3 regions of the Paenibacillus lutimineralis genome follow, and region 3 is predicted to be linked to each of the others. Evidence: predicted binding sites of a transcription regulator. Region 3 holds the regulator's gene; each other region holds the start of a gene.

Region 1 (2,272 bases), 220 kb from region 3:
ATATCATCCAGATGTGTTCCGTAAGCTTTGTATACACTATATGGACCGAACACATGAATCGGTTCGTTAGCCTTGGCCAGTTCATAGAAGCGGTTCGGTACAATCAAACCGATCGACAAAGTTTTCAAGCGGATCCGCTCATCGGCGTTGATCTTCTTGCTATCCAGAAACTCTGCGACATCCCAGCCGAAAATGTTGTAATACCCTGCGCCCGAGCCTTTACGCTGTCCCATCTGATCTGCGTAGGAGAAGGCATCCTCCATCAGCTTCAGCACCGGCATAATTCCTTTGGCTGCACCTTCCACGCCTTTGATCGCTTCGCCTCGTCCGCGTAGCTTCGACAGGTTAACTGCGACACCTCCGCCGATTTTGGACAACTGCATGCATGTATTTAGCACATAGTTGATTGAATTCAGCGAATCGTCCATTTCCAGTAGGAAGCAGGAGACCATCTCGCCGCGCCGGCTCTTGCCCGCATTCAGGAACGTTGGAGTGGCTGGCTGCAGCCGTTGCTCCATCATCGATCGTGCCAGCGTGCTGGCCGTATCTGCATTCCCTCGGCCAAGATGTAGTGCTACGATGGCTACCCGGTCGGGATAATTCTCCAAATACTTGGACTTGTCATTCGTCTTCAACGCATAGTCCGTATAAAATTTCGATGCCGCCATGTAAGACGGGAATTCAAATGGATAGCTATGGGTAATGGCAAATACTTGATCGACTTCATCAGCCGTATACCGTTCGTACACATTTTCATAATAGTCATGATCGATCATATACCGTACTTTATCGGCCGTAGTCGGGAAGGTCATCGTTCTACCCGCTACTTCCTTCATAAACTCAGCGACAGCTTCCAGGTCCTTCTCTAATTGGAAGAACCCGTTCTCATCACGCTGCATTAATTGATTGTTCAGTTCAATATGCCGCAACCCGGCTCACCTCCTGCTTGAAGTCTTCAGCATCCCTCTTCGTCCCGGACAGCTCAAATTTAGCCACAACTGGCACTTGGTAACGCTCGGAGATCAAATCCGCACTCTTCGCAAATCTCTCTCCCCAATTGCGGTTACCGCTGGCCGCCACGCCGAGCATCCGCCCATGATTATGTTCCAGAAATGCTGAGACTCTTGGTGGTATCTGACCGAACCCGGTCGTATATGTAATCAGCACAAACGGCTCCTCCAGCGTCATGCCCTCGTCAATTTGTACAGCAGGCAAGTCGAGCTTCTGAATGAACCGTTTTACATTCCCTGTTTTGGAATCATACGCAATTAACATCGATACACCCTCACTTCTTTTCTATGAATCTAGTGCTTTCCCCATTCCTATATATGTAGGGCAAAAGCTCTCGAATAAACAACATCTTGTTGCGCTAAATCAATTTACCATCTATATATAGTATTGTCAATCCGTACAAACGTCCCAAACCGACTGTGAAAAGTTATAGATTAGGAGAAAAAGCGCTTAATTCCCGCCTATATCCTGTCCCTCATCAGATCGCCTTTTTAATAAATAATTTTATTGAAGGTTTAACTGAGAAACAGCCGAATTCATATAAAAATCCAAGGTTCGGTCACAAAATAGATGTCGGCGCTGTTATAAGAGGTAAAGGGGACCCGAATGAAAGGAGTACACTATGGCATCAGATAATAACCACGAACCGTTAACCGAAGCGGAAATTGAGCGAATCATCACTCAGATTCAAGACGGACGGCAAGAGCCGTTCCGGCTCCTGGTCCAACAATATCAGCGCCGAATTCACGTATATTGCTGTCATATGCTGGGTCAACAGCAGGAAGCGGAGGATGCAGTGCAGGAAATTTTTATCAAGTGCTATCAGCATATAGGCCGTTACAGGAAGCAAGCCTCCTTCACCGCATGGCTGTACAGAATCTCCTATAATCACTGCATTAATTTGCTGAAAAAACGAAACGCCTGGTACAAGGTTTTTAGTTCCTATCGCCAGCAGCAGCTCCATGACGAATGCTCAGCCGATTATAACGCTAACGCTCTTGTCGCCGACGTGCTGGTCCAACTCTCTTCAGAGGACCGGAGCCTACTTCTGCTAAGGGTTGTAGATGAGCGTAGTTATGAGGAGATCGGTCAAATCATAGGTTGTAAGCCAGCCACTGCACGTAAAAAGTATGAACGAATCAAAAAAAAAGCTAAAGGCCACCCGGCCTTGGCAAATGGAGGGATACGCTAATGAAACCTAATGATTATTCTCCAGAGACAGGTACGATTAGCAAAATAAAAGCTTTAATCGACACGACAT
Region 2 (2,272 bases), 260 kb from region 3:
GAAACGCACAGAATAGCGTGTCGTAACCGCCAGTTCATCCCAATTCACTTCATGTTTCTCTTCATCATAGAACTTGGACAAATTAATTGCCGACAGGTTACATACGCCCCAGCCAGGCAAACCTTGCTCTCCGCATGGGTTCGTGCAGATGATCGGGTTAAAGTACCAGCTATTAGACATTTGATTGTAGTATTCCATGAACACGACCCCAGGCTCAGCCGATTTCCAAGCCGATTCGATGATCGTATGCCAGATTTCCCGTGCCTTCACTGTCCGGTAATGTACAACTTTACGTCCGGCAGCTCTCCATTTATCGAGATCGCCATCCCATACTTCAGTGTAATCGTCATCAGTGGTGTCCGGAAAGACCAATTCCCAATCCAAATCCTCTTTGACAGCTTTCATGAACGCATTGCTTACGCATACCGACAAGTTCGCGTTAGTGACTTGTCCCATCGTCTGTTTAACCGTAATGAAATCAAGCACATCCGGATGCCAGTCGTTGATCATAAGCATCAAAGCGCCGCGACGGCTGCCTCCTTGCTCAATCAGACCCGTCGTATAGCTGAACAATCCGCCCCAGGATACCGCACCGCTCGATGAACCGTTAACGCCTTTGACTACAGCACGACGAGGACGAAGCGAACTGAGATTGATTCCGACACCGCCGCCGCGGGCCATAATCTCCGTCATTTCACTCAACGTCTCCATAATACCGCCACGGCTATCCTTAGGAGAAGGAATGACATAGCAGTTGAACAGTGTCAACTCATCGCTGGCTCCTGCCCCTGCGGCAATCCGTCCCCCTGGTACGAGCTTCCAATCTTCCAATATACCACGGAACTTCTCCGACCATTCCGCTTGCTTCTCTGGAGTTTCTTCCACCGAAGCCATCGCATTAGCCAGTCGATCCCACATCTCTTCAGGTGTCTTCTCGATATTCAACGTCAGCTTCTCGACATCTGCCTCTACCAGCGCACCGCTGCGTGTCTTAACAGTAGCCGACTGACCGTCGCGAGCGACCACTTCGCCTACTTCCTTCGTCGGAAATTTAGGATCATCCTTGGTCAAGACAAGAACGACGTCCCCAACCTTGGCATGGCTCGGATCAGGATTCTTCCACGCGTACCGATCCAAGAAGATTTTCTCGCTTAGCCCTTCCAGGCGCTGATTTTGCTTCGTTTTCAAAGAAAACACCCTCCTAATTATCAGAACTGTTCTGCACCTCTCAGCCGGTTCTTGTTCGATTCCATCCGAATCATAAATAATAACGACTGATATAGTGTTAGCAAATTTCAACAAAAACACAAACAAAAAAAGCTCAAAAAAGTAATACCGCTTAGCGGAGCTACCGCTGACAAGAATATAGCCGGAATCAAGCAGTAATTACGAGATTGAAGCCTATAAACATGGTTCCTGTTATGCATTTACACACTTAGAATTGTTACAATAATATGTACAAATCTCAATATGTAGTGTTCTCTAACCATTATACTACACTACATATGGTTGTCACAACGATCATTATTTTAATTTAGACTATTAAAGCGACACCTTCCTGTCCAAACTTCTAAATACTCCAAATTCCTATCTATTTCGGCCCAAGTTATATCCTTTTTGTTTTTCGTCCATACTACCTACAGCAACTAGACAACGAAAGCGTTAGACAAAGGGAGGTTATATCATCTTGAACCCTCATCCCCCAAATCCGGACATGAAGAATATGTTAGCCGGTGTTCCCATCGAATTTGAACGGAATTGGTATGAAGATCTTGATGTGAGATTAAAAAAGGGCGGCCCCTGGGATGATTGGCGATTGTTCAATCTGGCCTCCCAGGCCGAAGCTTCCCTGCTCGTTACCAGTTTTGAAGAAATGCTATGCCTGGGCCATCTTAATCAATTCGATCCACTGCCTCATCAGATTGATACGGCACAGAAGGTGATGTTCGAGATGCGCGGTAGAGCTATTCTTGCCGATGAGGTTGGCTTAGGCAAGACGATCGAAGCTGGGTTGATTCTGAAAGAATATATCATTCGCGGACTTGTCAAGAAAGTTCTTATTCTCGTTCCAGCCTCGCTGGTTCTGCAATGGGTGAGAGAATTAAATCAGAAGTTCGGTATCTCTGCTGTAGCCCAGAAGAAAGAGCATTCATGGCATAACGATATTGTCGTCGCATCGATGGATACGGCCAAGCGCGACCCTCACAAGAAAATTCTGACCGATTATGAATATGATATGGTCATTGTCGATGAAGCGCATAAATTAAAAAAC
Region 3 (2,272 bases):
CAAGTAAAGAACGAGATTGATGTAAATGTCCGAATTGGAACTTGGTATTTGAATTATTTATCAGAGCAATTTGACGGAAATATAATTGCTGTGATCGCGGCCTACAATGCAGGTCCTACTCATGTGAAAAACTGGATTAAGAGCAAGAGATGGGACGGTCAGTTGAATACTGTCGACGACATACCTTTTCCGGAGACAAGGAATTATGTCCTTCGGGTAACTCATTATTATAAACAATATTCCGAGATATATGATGATTTTTAAGGAAAGCCTCGGTTACAATAGATAAGGAAAGCACCAAAAGGCTTCAGAGCCTTTCAATGCTTTCCTGAGAGGTTACTTATTTGAATTGGCCTGCCAATTGTTGTTCGGCGATTGTTACCAAACGTTTAGTAATGTAACCACCGATCGAACCGTTTTCGTAAGAAGTCAGGTTACCAGCGTATCCATCTTGTGGGAAATTAATGCCAAGCTCTTGAGCAACTTCGTATTTCATTTGCTCGAGTGCACCGGAAGCTTGTTTTACTACCAGGTTGTTAGAGTTAGAATTTTGCGCCATTGTTGTTCACCTCCTTGCGGTTGGTAACAGTATTATGCTCCGGTATTTGAAACTTCATTACTGATTTTTTTAGTTATTTATTGGTAGTCTTATTTCCAGTCTTACTTGCAGGAATAACAGTTAACAGAAGCAGAAGGGAGACATTTTTGCGTGAGATGTCCGTATTGTGACTATATGGGGACGAAGGTGCTTGATTCGAGGCCAGCTAACGAGAATCGCTCGATCCGCCGCCGTCGTGAATGTGAGAAATGCAGCCGACGTTTTACTACCTTTGAGATGGTGGAGGAAATGCCGCTCATCGTCATTAAGAAAGACGGCAGCCGCGAGGAATTCAATCGCGATAAGCTGCTTAGAGGACTGATGCGTGCTTGTGAGAAAAGACCGGTATCCGTGGAGCAATTGGAGTCTGCCGTATCCGCGGTAGAGCGTCAGATGCGCCACTCTGCGAACGCAGAAGTGGAAAGCCGTGAGATCGGCGAATTGGTCATGGAACAGCTGTATCCGGTTGATGAGGTTGCTTATGTCCGATTCGCCTCGGTATATCGTCAATTCAAGGATATTAACATGTTCATGAAGGAATTGAACAGCTTGCTCTCCAAGCCTGCGAGCGAGGAGTAAGCGGGAGGCCGCCCTCAAAGGGGGAATGTCATCGCACGACGGTGGTCAACTACATTCAGATGCTTATCATACCCACGAGATCAAGATCCGCGTAAGACAAGCTGTTCATTATAAAAGAGTGTTGCCTTAAAGTTCAGGCAGCACTCTTTTTTTATTTCATAACATTCTAACGGAAATCAGTGCCGTTATTTGTCTTAAAAGGCTCGATTTTGAATTCTAACGGAAATGGAGTACCTTAATTGAAGTTTTTCAGCAGAATAAGGGTAGACTATCCTTAAATAGAGGATCTGATTTCCGTTACAATCTCAAGAAGAGCGAATTCGGCAAAATAGAGGCTGTGATTTCCGTTAGAGCTGGCGCACCAACGACACCCACGCCCTAACTACACCAACGATACCAACAGCGCTAACATTACCAATGACACTAACAGCACTAACAGCCCACCGCTACCAACTACACTAACAGCACTAACTATCCCAACCCGTATGTTGATAACGCTGAGCTCCGCTGGTGATGGTGAGCTGATTTTGATCCACTAATCGATGAAGAAAGGGACTAACGGAAACCAGTGCCTTTATTTGGCCTGAAAGGGCGGTTTTTGAATTCTAACGGAAATGGAGTACCTTAATTAAAGTTTTTCAGCAGAATAAGGGTAGACTATCCTCAAATAGAGGATCTAATTTCCGTTACAATCTCAAGAAGAGCGAATTCGTCAAAATAGAGGCTGTGATTTCCGTTAGAGCTGGCGCACCAACTACACTAACTACACTAACTACACCAACCTGTATGTTCGATAACGCTGAGCTCCGCTGGCGATGGCGAGCCGATTTTGGTTCACTAATCGATGAAGAATCGATCTCTCGTATGCCGATCGGATAGCCGTAAATGAGCTGCAAGCTCTTTAGGAGTGAACGGCCGCGGCGTTCGACGAGCAAATCGTATTATTTCTGCTTCAACCCAGTCTAGCTGTGGTGAGACCTCCAATGAAAGAAATTTGCTTACGAAAGAAAGCACCAGCTGCTTGCAAACGCCGGGATCGTCACGGATAGACAGATAAGCAATCGGAAGGAAATACCAATCATCAAGGACAAGCAG

What was found. The regulator NrdR, encoded in region 3, represses ribonucleotide reductase genes. The targets are predictions, from matches to a motif close to AACACNATATATNGTGTT.
Region 1: a site for NrdR is predicted at 1,383-1,400, ahead of nrdI (class Ib ribonucleoside-diphosphate reductase assembly flavoprotein NrdI). Genes of this name have one in related genera too.
Region 2: a site for NrdR is predicted at 1,463-1,480, ahead of EI981_RS18585 (adenosylcobalamin-dependent ribonucleoside-diphosphate reductase). Genes of this name have one in related genera too.

Annotation. Positions count from the first base shown of each region.
Region 1 covers NZ_CP034346.1:4,258,459-4,260,730, forward strand. Annotated here, with positions in the region: gene nrdE (class 1b ribonucleoside-diphosphate reductase subunit alpha) at 1-929, opposite strand, end outside; gene nrdI (class Ib ribonucleoside-diphosphate reductase assembly flavoprotein NrdI) at 916-1,275, opposite strand; gene EI981_RS18805 (RNA polymerase sigma factor) at 1,634-2,203, shown strand; gene EI981_RS18810 (hypothetical protein) at 2,203-2,272, shown strand, end outside.
Region 2 covers NZ_CP034346.1:4,212,128-4,214,399, forward strand. Annotated here, with positions in the region: gene EI981_RS18585 (adenosylcobalamin-dependent ribonucleoside-diphosphate reductase) at 1-1,188, opposite strand, end outside; gene EI981_RS18590 (DEAD/DEAH box helicase) at 1,724-2,272, shown strand, end outside.
Region 3 covers NZ_CP034346.1:4,475,982-4,478,253, reverse strand. Annotated here, with positions in the region: gene EI981_RS19855 (lytic transglycosylase domain-containing protein) at 1-264, shown strand, start outside; gene EI981_RS19850 (alpha/beta-type small acid-soluble spore protein) at 341-559, opposite strand; gene nrdR (transcriptional regulator NrdR) at 710-1,177, shown strand; partial or broken gene EI981_RS19840 (transcriptional regulator) at 1,950-2,272, opposite strand, start outside.